2 regions of the Mesorhizobium sp. LNJC391B00 genome follow, and region 1 is predicted to be linked to the other one. Evidence: riboswitches for the same ligand, from Rfam matches in the RefSeq annotation. Region 1 holds a riboswitch; the other holds the start of a gene.
What was found. A riboswitch is a leader RNA that binds a small molecule or an ion and turns the genes downstream of it on or off. The one in region 1 is predicted to bind S-adenosylmethionine.
Positions count from the first base shown of each region.

Region 2: it holds a riboswitch for S-adenosylmethionine, as region 1 does, so the genes downstream of both, X750_RS160005 (O-succinylhomoserine sulfhydrylase) here and X750_RS139685 (homoserine O-acetyltransferase) in region 1, are expected to answer to the same signal.

Region 1 covers NZ_AYWI01000013.1:103,073-109,507, forward strand. Annotated here, with positions in the region: gene X750_RS139700 (sugar kinase) at 1-361, shown strand, start outside; gene X750_RS139695 (prephenate/arogenate dehydrogenase family protein) at 369-1,304, opposite strand; gene hisC (histidinol-phosphate transaminase) at 1,309-2,418, opposite strand; SAM riboswitch at 2,545-2,622, shown strand; gene X750_RS139685 (homoserine O-acetyltransferase) at 2,683-3,852, shown strand; gene metW (methionine biosynthesis protein MetW) at 3,849-4,463, shown strand; gene X750_RS139675 (DUF1330 domain-containing protein) at 4,471-4,791, opposite strand; gene X750_RS139670 (glycosyltransferase family 2 protein) at 5,040-5,975, shown strand; gene X750_RS139665 (DUF1194 domain-containing protein) at 6,027-6,435, opposite strand, start outside.
Region 2 covers NZ_AYWI01000001.1:582,382-588,816, reverse strand. Annotated here, with positions in the region: gene araD1 (AraD1 family protein) at 1-53, shown strand, start outside; gene X750_RS159990 (hypothetical protein) at 81-530, shown strand; gene X750_RS159995 (ABC transporter substrate-binding protein) at 547-1,317, opposite strand; gene X750_RS160000 (2'-deoxycytidine 5'-triphosphate deaminase) at 1,419-2,513, opposite strand; SAM riboswitch at 2,654-2,731, shown strand; gene X750_RS160005 (O-succinylhomoserine sulfhydrylase) at 2,789-3,979, shown strand; gene X750_RS160010 (ceramide glucosyltransferase) at 3,991-5,142, opposite strand; gene apaG (Co2+/Mg2+ efflux protein ApaG) at 5,363-5,755, shown strand; gene X750_RS160020 (Hsp33 family molecular chaperone) at 5,941-6,435, opposite strand, start outside.

The DNA.
Region 1 (6,435 bases):
TGCACGCATCGTCTGCGGCCACGCGCTGAATCCCGAAACCGCCTGCGCCGACCTCGCCAGCCGCACAGACGCCTTTGTCGCGGTGACCGGCGGCGCCGCGGGAAGCTGGTGGCATGACCGGTCCGCCGGATGCGTGCGCCACATCGCGGCGCCGAAGATCAAGGCGGTCGACACGCTTGCCGCCGGCGACGTGTTTCACGGTGCCTTTGCCGTCGGGCTTGCCGAAGCCATGCCTATCGAGCAGGCCTTGCGCTTTGCCAGCGCGGCGGCCGCGCTCAAATGCCAGCGCTTCGGCGGCCGGCTGGGCGCGCCGGACCGGGCCGAGACAATGGCCATGGTCGCGGCGACCTGGCCCGTCTGAAACAGATTTAACTTTTCACCGGGTGCTCGACCGCCTGCCGGCCGAAATCCGGCGCGTCGATATCCTGGCCGGCCTCGATGATCGAACGGCGAACGGCCCGGGTGCGGGTGAACAGGTCGAACAGCTTGTCGCCGTCGCCCCAGCGGATCGCCCGCTGCAGCGAGGCGAGGTCCTCCGAAAAGCGCGCCAGCATTTCCAGGATGGCATCCTTGTTGTGCAGGCACACGTCGCGCCACATGGTCGGGTCGGAGGCGGCCAGACGGGTGAAGTCGCGGAAACCGGAAGCCGAATATTTGATCACTTCCGACTTGGTCACCGATTCCAGATCGTCAGCGGTGCCGACGATGTTGTAGGCGATGATGTGCGGCAGATGCGAGACGATGGCCAGCGTCATGTCATGATGCTGCGGGTCCATCGTGTCGATGTTGGAGCCGCAGCGCCGCCAGAATTCCGACAGCTTTTCCAGCGCGGCCGGATCGGTTCCCGGCAGCGGCGTGAAGATGCACCAGCGGTTTTCGAACAGCTCGGCGAAACCCGCATCCGGGCCCGATTTCTCCGTACCCGCCAGCGGGTGTCCCGGAATGAAGTGCACGCCGTCCGGCACATAGGGCTGCATTTGCGCAATGACGGAGGCCTTGGTCGAACCGACATCGGTGAGGATGGCGCCTTTTTTCAGCGCCGCTGCGATCTCTTGCGCCACCTCGCCCGACGATCCCACCGGCACCGAGACGATGATCAGGTCGGCGTCGCGGACCGCTTCCCTGGCGTCGGTGGTGTAGCTCTCGCCAAGACCGAGCTCCTTCGCCCGTGCCAACGTGGCCGGGCTGCGCGTCGCGATGGCGACATGGCGGGCCAGGCCCTCGCGGCGGATGATGCGGGCCAGCGACGAGCCAATCAGGCCGATGCCGACCAGCGCGATCTTTTCAAACATCGGTAATGTCATTGTTTCAGCTTTTCAGGAATGTCGTGAGGGCGTCGATGACGCCGCGATTGGCTTCTTCGGTGCCGACGCTCATGCGCAGCGCATTGGGAAAGCCATAGCCGGTAACGCGCCGCAATATATAGCCGCGCTGGGTGAGGTAGTCGTCCGCCGCCTCAGCCGAATGCCTCTTGTCGTCGGGAAAGTGGATGAGGACGAAATTGCCGACGCTGGGCGTCACGCGCAGCCCAAGCTTCGTCAGTTCTTCATTCAGCCAGGTAAGCCAGGTCTGGTTGTGCAACGAACTGCGCTCGACATGGGCGCGGTCGCGGATGGCGGCAATGCCGGCCTCGATCGCTGTTGCGTTAACGTTGAAAGGGCCGCGAACACGGTTGATGGCATCGACGATGTGCAGTGGGCCATACATCCAGCCGATGCGCGCGCCGCCAAGGCCGAGCTTGGAGAAGGTGCGGGTCATGACCACATTCTGCGCGCTGCCCGCCAGCTCGATACCTGCCTCATAGTCATTGCGCCTGACGTACTCGGCATAGGCCGCGTCCAGCACCAGAAGCACGTTGCCCGGGAGCGCGGAATGCAGGCGGCGGACCTCCTGGAATGGCAGATAGGTGCCGGTCGGGTTGTTGGGATTGGCGAGGAAGATGATTTTGGTCCGCGGCGTCACCGCGGCCAGGATCGCGTCGACGTCGGCGCGCTCCTCGGTTTCCTTCACAGCAACCGGCTTGGCCCCCGCCGACTGAATGTAGATCTTGTAGACCATGAAGGCATGTTCGGTAAAAATCGCCTCATCGCCTGGCGCAAGATAGGTCTGCGCCAGCAGGCCAAGTATCTCGTCGGAACCGTTGGAGCAGATGATGTTTGCCGGGTTGAGGCCATGCACCTCGGCGATCGCCTCGCGCAGCCGGCGGGCGGTGCCGTCGGGATAGACATCGAGCTTGCTGGCCACTTCGCGCGCGGCCTCGATCGCCTTCGGCGACGGGCCGAGCGGGTTCTCGTTCGACGACAATTTATGGACCTTGGCGACGCCGGCCGGTGCCGTGCTCTTGCCCGGCACATAGGCGTCGATGTCCATAATGCCCGCGCGGGGAGTCGGCCGTGCCTTGTCCGCTGTCTTGTCCATGTCGCAAATCCATCGAGAATGCCTCCGTCCGGAGGCCGCAGCGGAAATACAAGCCGTAGCCGCGAATGTCGAGAGGCGGGCAATAGCTGGCCGTTGACGCCGGGCCGCACGAGTTCTAGAAGAACGCAACAGTTCCGTGGTGATTTGGCCGGTCGGCTTGCAGCCACGTTAAACAACTCGCTAAAGGGCCGTTTGCGTGACGTAACCGGCTTTGCGATCGCATTGCCGGTTTTTTATTGCCTGACGGCGGGCAAGGAGAGTCACATGGCCGCGCTCCGCGCTACAAAAACCAACAACGAGGCCGACAACCCGTCGAGCCCTGTGTTGCGTTTTGGCCCTGACAAGCCGCTGAAGCTCGACGCCGGCACGCTTTTGTCGCCGTTCCAGATCGCCTACCAGACATATGGCGACCTCAACGATGCCCGCACCAACGCCATCCTGGTCTGCCACGCGCTGACCGGCGACCAGCATGTCGCCAGCACCAATCCGGTGACCGGCAAGCCCGGCTGGTGGGAAGTGCTGATCGGTCCCGGCAAGATCATCGACACCAACCGCTTCTTCGTCATCTGCTCCAACGTCATCGGCGGCTGCCTCGGCTCCACCGGTCCGGCCTCGACCAATCCCGCCACCGGCAAGCCCTACGGCCTCGACCTGCCAATCATCACCATCCGCGACATGGTGCGGGCGCAACTGATGCTGGTCGACCATTTCGGCATCGAAAAGCTGTTTTGCGTGCTCGGCGGCTCGATGGGCGGCATGCAGGTGCTGGAATGGGCGTCATGCTATTCCGAGCGCGTCTTCTCGGCCCTGCCGATCGCCACAGGCGCACGCCATTCCTCGCAGAACATCGCCTTCCACGAGGTCGGCCGCCAGGCTGTCATGGCTGATCCGGACTGGCATGGCGGCAAATATTTCGAGCACGGCAAGCGCCCGGAAAAGGGGCTCGCCGTGGCGCGCATGGCCGCCCACATCACCTATCTGTCGGAAGCCGCCCTGCACCGCAAATTCGGCCGCAATCTTCAGGACCGCGAAGCGCTGACCTTCGGTTTCGACGCCGACTTCCAGATCGAAAGCTATCTGCGCCACCAGGGCATGACATTCGTCGACCGCTTCGACGCCAACTCCTACCTCTACATGACCCGTTCGATGGATTATTTCGACCTCGCCGCCGATCATGGCGGCCGGTTGGCCGACGCGTTTGCCGGCACCAAGACCCGCTTCTGCCTGGTGTCCTTCACCTCGGACTGGCTGTTCCCGACCGAGGAGAGCCGCTCGATCGTGCATGCGCTCAACGCCGCCGGCGCATCGGTCTCCTTCGTCGAGATCGACACCGACCGCGGCCATGATGCCTTCCTGCTCGACGAACCCGAACTGTTTGCCGCCATCAAGGGCTTCATCGGCTCGGCGGCCCGCGCAAGGGGGCTCGCCTCATGAGCGTCAATGGCAGCCAGCGCGTCGACCTCGAAGTCGTGGCCAACCTGATACCCCCGCAGTCGCGGGTGCTCGATGTCGGCTCCGGCGACGGCCTGCTGCTCGAACTCCTGCAGGAGACCAAGCAGGTCGACGGCCGCGGGCTGGAGCTGTCACAGCGCGGCGTCAATGAATGCGTTTCGCGCGGCCTCTCGGTCATCCAGGGCGATGCCGACACCGACCTCGAATTCTATCCGGACAAGGGTTTTGACTTCGTCGTTCTGTCACAGACGCTGCAGGCGACCCGCAACCCGAAGCTGGTGCTCGACGAACTGCTGCGAATCGGCAACCGCGCCATCGTCTCCTTCCCCAATTTCGGCCACTGGCGGGTGCGGCTGTCGCTGTTCGTCAATGGCCGGATGCCGGTGACCGCGGACCTGCCCTATTCCTGGTACGACACGCCCAACATCCATTTCTGCACCATCCGCGACTTCGTCAATCTGGTCGACGAACTCGGCGCCTCGGTCGAGAAAGCCACCGCGCTCGACGGCAACGGCCAGAAGATCGGCCTGTCGATGCCATGGTGGTTCTGGAATTTCTTCGGCCAGCAAGCGGTGTTCTTGCTGAAGCGGTAGTTTGCCCCTATTCCAGCACGTCCGTCGCCTTGTGCGGGTGCTGAACGCCATCGGCGATGATCACATCGGCGTGGGAGTTGTCGGTGCGCAAGGCCAGAATCTCGCGATAGGCTGATGAATCGTACCAGCCCCACGCATGCGCCCTGTCCGGAAACTCGATGACGGTCAGGTGCCCGGGCCATTCGTTTTCGACCACGTCCATGTCGCCGCCCTGGACAAGGAAGCGGCCGCCGAACGGCTCCAATGTGGCGTCGATCCTCTGCAGATACTCGACAATCTGCGGGCCCATTGTGACTTGACGCATATGGGCGACGGCGTAGGCGGCCATGGCTGAACTCCCTGTGAGATCGAAGCCCGACGACCGGCTTCGTTGGCGCAATCTGCAGACATGATGGCCATCGGTCGATTACGTCTGGGGTAATCGGCCGGCTTACCGGCGTCCTGGCTCAACAGTTTGTGATGACATTGCCGCTGGTTTTTTGTAGCGTCGAATCGAATGCCATCCCGGTTTAAGGCTTGGACGGCGACCATCAAAACCTCCGGCCTCCAGGCATTTGGGGGCACAATCGAAGCAACATGTCCAAGGCAACCGACCTCGCTCCGCTGATCTCGGTGATCACACCGACGCACAATCGCCGCAGCAAGGTGGTGCGCGCCGTGGAGAGCGTCCTGGCGCAGAATTTTCCCCGGTTCGAACATATTGTCGTCGATGACGGCTCGACCGACGGTACGGCAGCCGCACTTGCCGAAATCCGCGATCCACGGCTGATCTATGTTGGCTCGAAATGGCGCGGCGCCAATGCCGCCCGCAATGCCGGCATCGAGCGGGCGCAGGCGCCGGTGGTGACATTCCTCGATTCCGACGACGTCTATTTGCCGGATCGCCTGGCGCGGACGCTGGAGCAGTTCGACAACAATCCCTCGCTCGAAGTGCTGATCAGTTCCTTCGTGTCGCTGAAGGGCAATCGCCGCACCAACTGCGTCAACCGCGAGGCGCTGCTGAGCCGCGACTCGCTGGAGCGGGCCCTTGTCGCGCAGACCATCTTCATTGCCGGGTCGGCAATCACCGCCCGGCGCGAGTCGCTGCTGGCCATCGGCGGCTACGACAGTGACGTCACGCGCATGCAGGATCGCGAATTGTTGCTGCGCTTTGCCCGTCGCAGCGGCGCGCAGCTGTCCGAAGTGATCGACTGGAAAAAGTACAACTCGGAGAATTCGATCTCCGGTCGCCGGGACGGCTATGTCGAAGCCTATGCGAGCTTGATCGACAAGCACCCCTATATCGCCGACCGCTACCCCTACATTCCGCCTTACATGATCGCCCGGCAGCTCATCGCCGATGCGCTCAAGGGCAGGGTTTCGCAGGCGTTCTCCGGCTATATGGCCAACCGGTCGTCGAAGGCGCTTGGCTATTCGCTGCCGCAGCTGTTGCGTGGCTATGTCGGCGGCCGGCGCTGGCGCCGCGATCTCTATGCCGAATTTCGCGACAAATACGGTGCACGGCCGGCCTGAAGTTTGCCGGCAAGCCGCGCAGCGGCTTTCCCCTCCGAACTGCCTCAAACCTCATTTGTCGAGTTCCGGCAGATATGGGTCGGAATATAGCCGCCGGTCGCGTTCGCCCTGTAGGCAGTCCATGGGTGCGGCGGCATCGATCGGGACCACGGTCGCATCGGCGATGCCGCTCACCTCCAGGATCAGCTTGCGGCGTATGGCGGTGGCGAACTCCGAGGCCGCATAGATCGGCAACACGAAGGAGCCGGGCCCACAGGTGACGCACTCGTCATAATACTGGTCGAGATGGCTGAAGGTCGGCGACGGGCTGATCAGGATCGGCAGGCCGTTGATGACGATGCCCTTGGCCACCGCCGCATCGCGTGTCGTGGCGACGGGCGGCCCGGTGTTGTTGGGACCGTCGCCGGAAATGTCGATGACGCTGCGTGGCGCATCGAACCCCGTGCCCTCGAACAGCCCG
Region 2 (6,435 bases), on a different contig from region 1:
GCAACCCGCTGGAGATTGAGCAGCCGGTTAAGGTGGCGGTGAAGGCGCTTTGAGGCAGCATCACAATTTGGGAGCCGGAAATGAACGGAATGCGGCTTGTCATTGTGTTCACGGGCGTGGCCCTGTTCCTGACCCAACCGTCGGTGGCCTTTAGCGCCGGCCAGTGCAGCCCGAAGTCCTATCGTGAAGCCCGTTTGGCGATGACGAGCCGTCTTCTGGCAACCGGCTATTCGAAAGCCCAGGTGAGCTTTCTGATGCGCAACACGGATCACATGACATCAGCGCTTTGCAGCGACAGGCTGAACAACAATGGCAAGGTCTGCGGCATCGACTCCGCCAAGGCCCATGTCCTCGGTTGCCTCGACAAGCAGTTGTTCCCGTTGAAGCGCGGCTCAAACGCTTCGCTCGACGAGGTCAAACTGACCGAAGGCTTTTGGGGCAGGAAACGTTTGGCCGCACGCGAACTGCTGTTTATCGGCCATTTTCATGCCTGCCTTGGCGCCGCGAAAGAGTATCTCTTTCGCGGCTGACGCCGGCGGACGGGACTCAATAAATATCGAAATCGAAATACTTGGCCTGGATCTTCTTGTAAGTGCCGTCGGCGACGATGGCGTCTATCGCCGCATTCAGCTTGTCGCGCAGCGCCGTGTCTTCCAGGCGGACAGCGATGCCGGCTTGCGTCTCGGTGCCCTTGACGTCGCCGACAAGCTTGCAGCAGCCTTCGCTCGCCTTCTTCAGCCAGTCCATCAGCACGAACTTGTCGGAGATGACGGCGTCGAGACGGCCGTTCTGCAGGTCGGTGATCGCCTCTTCCTGGGTGGGGTAGAGTTTCGCCTCGGCGCCGGCCTTGCCATAGGCGTCCTGCGCATAGTCGGCCTGGGTGGTCGAGGCCTGCGCGCCCACCGTCTTGCCGGCAAGGGCTGCCGGTTCGGTGGAAGTGAGGTCGCTGTCCTTCGGCGCCACCAGCGCCAGCGGCGTCGTGTAGTATTTGTTGGTGAAGGCGACCTGTTTCTTGCGCTCCTCGGTGATGCTCATCGAGGCGATGATGGCGTCGAACTTTTTCGCCTGCAGCGCCGGGATGATGCCGTCCCAGTCCTGGGTGACGATCTCGCACTCGACCTTCATCTGCGCACACAGCGCATTGGCAATGTCGATGTCGAAGCCCTCGATCTTGCCGTCCGCGGTGATGGTGTTGAAGGGCGGATAGGCGCCCTCGGTGCCGATCTTCAATTTCTCCTGCGCCTCAGCCAGCGAGCCGGCCGATATCACCAGCATGGCAGCGCTCGCTGCCGATATGATCCATCTTGAAATCTGCATTTTGGTTCCCCTTGCGCGCCGTTCTCTTGCCGGCCACCGAAAGGCAGCCAAGCATGGTGAGGCAGCGCAGGCAAGTATTTTGCCTGACGGTGATCGAAGGTTCAGCCGGCGGGGCGGAAATGCTTGGAGAGCTTGAGGCCTTGCGCCTGGTAATTCGAGCCGAGATCGGTGCCGTAAAGCGCCTGCGGCCGCTTCAGCATGTGTTCGTAGACCAGCCGGCCGACGATCTGGCCGTGGTCGAGGATGAACGGCACTTCGTGGCTGCGCACTTCGAGCACCGCCCGGCTGCCGGTGCCGCCTGAGGCCGAATGGCCGAAGCCCGGATCGAAGAAGCCGGCATAGTGAACACGGAATTCGCCAACCAGCGGATCGAAGGGCGTCATCTCGGCGGCGTAGAGCGGCGGCACGTGCACGGCTTCGCGGCTGACCAGGATGTAGAACTCGTCCGGGTCGAGCACCAGTTCGCCGGCGCCGCTCTTGTAGAGCGGCTCCCAGAAATCGACGGCATCCTGGGCGGCGCGCTTGTCGACATCGACCAAGCCGGTGTGATGCTTGCCGCGATAGCCGACCAGGCCGTTCTGGTCGCCGTCAAGATCGATCGACAGCGCAATGCCGCCGCCGGAAATGTTGGGCGGCTCGGTCGCCACCAGCATCTCGGCGCGGTGCAATTCGTTCAGCTCTGCCTCCGACAACAGCGCGTTTCCGGTGCGAAAGCGGATCTGCGACAGTCGCGATCCGGCGCGCACGACGATCGGGAAGGTGCGCGGACTGACTTCGAGATAAAGCGGCCCGTGATAGCCGGCGGCGATCTTGTCGAACTCATGGCCGCGATCGGTCATCACCCGGGTGAAGATGTCGAGCCGGCCTGTCGAGCTCTTCGGGTTGGCCGAGGCGGACACGTTTGCGGGCAGCGCCAGGCTTTCGAGCAGCGGCACGATGTAGACGCAGCCGGTTTCCAGCACCGCGCCCTCGGCGAGACTGAACTCATGCAATTTCAGCCGGTGAAGCTTGTCGGCCACCAGATGATCGGGACCCGGCAGGAAGGAGGCGCGCACGCGAAAAGCCTTGTCGCCGAGCCTCAGATCGAGGCTCGCCGGCTGCACCTGGTCGACATCGAGCGCGCGCGGCGACTCCAGCGCGCCGGACTGAAACAGCGCGGAAATGTCCTGATCGGGAAGAATGCCTGTCTGCCGCAAAAGGCTGGCTCCGCTCCAAGGTCGGTCTCTTTGTGGCAGGTTCTTGCCGCAAAACCGCTGGATATTATTGCGGAACCTGCCTGGTACAAACCTCTTAATGAAGCCGGCAATTGACGCAAGCGCAGGTGAGGTCTAAAGGGTCGTTATCCCGTGGTGATTTGGCCGGTCGGCTTGCAGCCACGTTAAACAAGTCGCTAAAGGACCGTCGGGCCGCAAGGCCATATGGACCGGTTGCGACTTTCGCGGCCGGTTTTTTTGTGTCTGGAACAAAAGCGATGAGCACCAAGAAGCGTAACTGGAAGCCTCAGACCGCACTCGTGCACGGGGGAACACTGCGTTCACAGTTCGGCGAGACGTCGGAAGCGATGTATCTCACCCAGGGCTATGTCTATGAAACGGCGCAGGCCGCGGAAGCCCGTTTCAAGGGCGAGGAGCCGGGCTTCATCTATTCGCGCTACGCCAACCCTACCGTCGACATGTTCGAAAAGCGCATGTGCGCGCTGGAGGGTGCCGAAGATGCGCGCGCCACGGCGTCCGGCATGGCGGCGGTGACGGCAGCGCTCCTGTGCAGCGCCAAGGCCGGCGACCATATCGTTGCGGCGCGCGCGCTGTTCGGCTCCTGCCGCTGGGTGGTGGAGACGCTGGCGCCGAAATACGGCATCGAGGCAACGCTGGTCGACGGCACCGACATCGCCAACTGGGAAAAGGCGGTGCGGCCGAACACGAAACTGTTCTTCCTGGAAAGCCCGACCAATCCGACGCTGGAAGTGGTCGACATCGCAGCGGTGGCGGCGCTCGCCACCTCGATCGGCGCCAGGCTGATCGTCGACAATGTCTTTGCCACGCCCTTGCAGCAGAAGCCCTTGCAGCTCGGCGCCCATATCGTCGTCTACTCCGCGACCAAGCACATTGACGGCCAGGGACGCTGTCTCGGCGGCATCATCCTGTCGGACAAGAAATGGATCGACGAGAATTTGCACGACTATTTCCGCCACACCGGCCCGAGCCTGTCGCCGTTCAACGCCTGGACGCTGCTCAAGGGCCTGGAGACGCTGCCGGTTCGGGTGCGCCAGCAGACGGAAAGCGCGGCCAAGATCGCGGATTTCCTGGCAGGACGGCCGGAAATCGCCCGCGTCATCTATCCCGGCCGCGCCGACCACCCGCAGGCCGACATCGTCAAGAAGCAGATGACGGGCGGATCGACGCTGATCTGCCTCGACGTCAAGGGCGGCAAGCAGGCGGCCTTCGCCTTGCAGAACGCGCTCGACATCGTGCTGATCTCCAACAATCTCGGCGACGCCAAGAGCCTGATCACCCATCCGGCGACCACCACGCACAAGAACCTCAGCGACGAAGCTCGCGCCGAGCTTGGCATCGGGCCGGGAACGCTCAGGCTGTCGGTCGGTCTTGAGGATACGGACGATCTGCTGGAGGACGTTGCGCAGGCGCTGAAGGCAGCCGGATAGGCCGCGAGGCGTCACGCTCCCGACGAAACCTCTTCCAGTTCGGCCGTCTTGGTGCCGATGGTCATGGTGTTGCCGCGCCAGTCGACGGCGCCGCTCAGCCAGCCGCGCGCCCAGATGGCGGGAAGCATCATGTCGCGGACCATCATCGCCGGGACCATGCGCAGCGACAGATGCCAGCCCTTGGCCGCGGCCAGCGCGCATTCGGGAATGTAGGCCGCCGTCAGCACGGCCATCACCGTGGCCGGCAGGCTGATGCCGGCACTTGCGGCCGCCACCAGCGCCAACGCCAACGGCACGGCGACGCCGGTCAGGATCTCGGGTGCGAAAAACAGTGGGAAGGTGACGCGGCGCAACCGCGCCCAGCGCGCCTGGCGCGACCAGATGTCGGCAAGTCGGCGCTGCCCCAGTGGTTGCTCGAAAGGCGAGGCAACGAGATTGACGTGCAGGCCCAGTCCGTTGACCAGCTTGGTTGCAGCAGCATCCTCGGCGATCTCGGCGGCCAGCGCGCGGATACCGCCATTGGTATCGAGCATCGGCTTGTTCCACAGCATGCTCTTGCCCTGGGCAAAGCCGAGACCGAGCGCCTCGCCGGCATATTGCCAGCGCGCCTGCAGCGTGTTGAGGAACGCGCATTCGACCTCGGCCCAAAAGCCATCCGGCCGAGAGCCGATCGGCGTCGAGCAGATAAGCCCGGTATTGGTCCGCCAGGCCGCCATCAGGTGCTGGACGTAATCCCTTGGCATCAGCACGTTGGAATCCGCCAGAATAACCCAATGATAGCGCGCCGCTTCCCAGCCCTTGACGCAGTTGTTGAGCTTCGGGTTGCTGCTGACGCGGTCGTCGCCGATCAGCAGCCGGGCCGGCACGTTGGGAAACAGGACGATCGCCCTGTTTATCAGTTTGACGACGGGATCGTCGGCGTGAGCGACGCAGAAGATCAGTTCGTAGCGCGGCCAGTCGAGCGAGAAGGCTCGCTGCAGCGTCTCTTGTGTGAACGGCTCCACGCCGCGCGACGGCACGACGATCGAGACCGGTGGCTGCTCGCCGGACGGCGGAGGGATAAGGCGACGCGCTTGCAGTTTCGACGAAGCAAGCAGGATGCTGGCGAGATTGGAAAGAAGCAAAGCGGAGGAAGCGAAGGCGGCTGTGAGAGCTGGTTCCATCGAGATCTGGTCACTCCGGAAAGGCCGCTCGCGGCTGCTTTGTCAGTCGACAGATGGGCCTTGAGTCGCCGGCAAGGTTTGCGCACACCAACATTGTCATGTGTCACTTAAATGACATTGTTGTCGGCACTGCGCTTTGAGGCTGGCAGGACATGCCGCTCTGCGCGTATCAAACCGCATGGCGCGACAAATGTTCCCTGCTGCGCAACCGGAGCAGCCCATGTACCGCGCCGTCACGCGCAACATCGAAGTGCAGGTCAGACCGTTCTACCTGGAGGACCGCTCGGACCCGGCGGAGAACCGTTATGTCTGGGGCTACCAGGTGACGATCGACAACCAGTCGGACGATTTCGTGCAGCTTATGGCGCGTTACTGGCACATCACCGACGGCAGCGGCCGGGTCGAGGAAGTGCGCGGCGCCGGTGTGGTCGGCGACCAGCCTGAGCTCAATCCCGGCGACAGCTATCAATACACGTCAGGCTGCCCGCTCTCGACGCCGTCCGGCTTCATGGTCGGCCACTACACCATGCGCAACAAAAAGGGCGAGACGTTCGACGTCGCTATTCCCGCGTTTTCGCTGGATCTGCCGGGGACCCGACGGACGGTGAATTAGGGGTTTTCTCCCCGTCACTATACGGGGAGAAATGCCCGGCAGGGCAATGAGGGGCAGCGCCAGAGTCATGAGGTTATCTTCCACGCACATGACCTAGGCTATGCGCGGCCATTCACCAAAGTTCGCGCTGCCCTCATCCGCCCTTCGGGCACCTTCTCCCCGTGAACGGGGAGAAGGAAGAGATGCTACTGAGTTGCAAACTCCGCCGGGTCGAAGTCGTACTGCTTCGAGCAGAACTCGCAGGCGACGTGGATGCCGCCATCTTCGGTGCTGTCCTTGATCTCCTGCGCGGAAAACCCCTCGAGGATGCCGCGTATCTTGTCCCTTGAGCAGGAACATTGGTCGGCAACCGGCACGCCGCCGAAGACGCGCACGCCATGTTCGTGGAACAGCCTGTAGAGCAGCCGCTCGGCGCCGATGGTCGGGTCGATCAGCTCGGTCGGCTCGATGGTGCCGAGCAGCGCCACCAGCTCGCGCCAAGAATTGTCGGCCGGCTCGTTCATCACGTCGCGCGGATCGCCGTCGCCCCCCGAAATGTCGGGCACGCGCATGCGCTCGGGCGACTGCGGCAGGAACTGCGCCAGGATACCGCCGGCGCGCCACTGCTCGCGCGCACCGCCGGGGCCGGGCGTCAGCAGCTTGGCCACCGACAGCCTGAGGTCGGTCGGGATCTGCTCCGA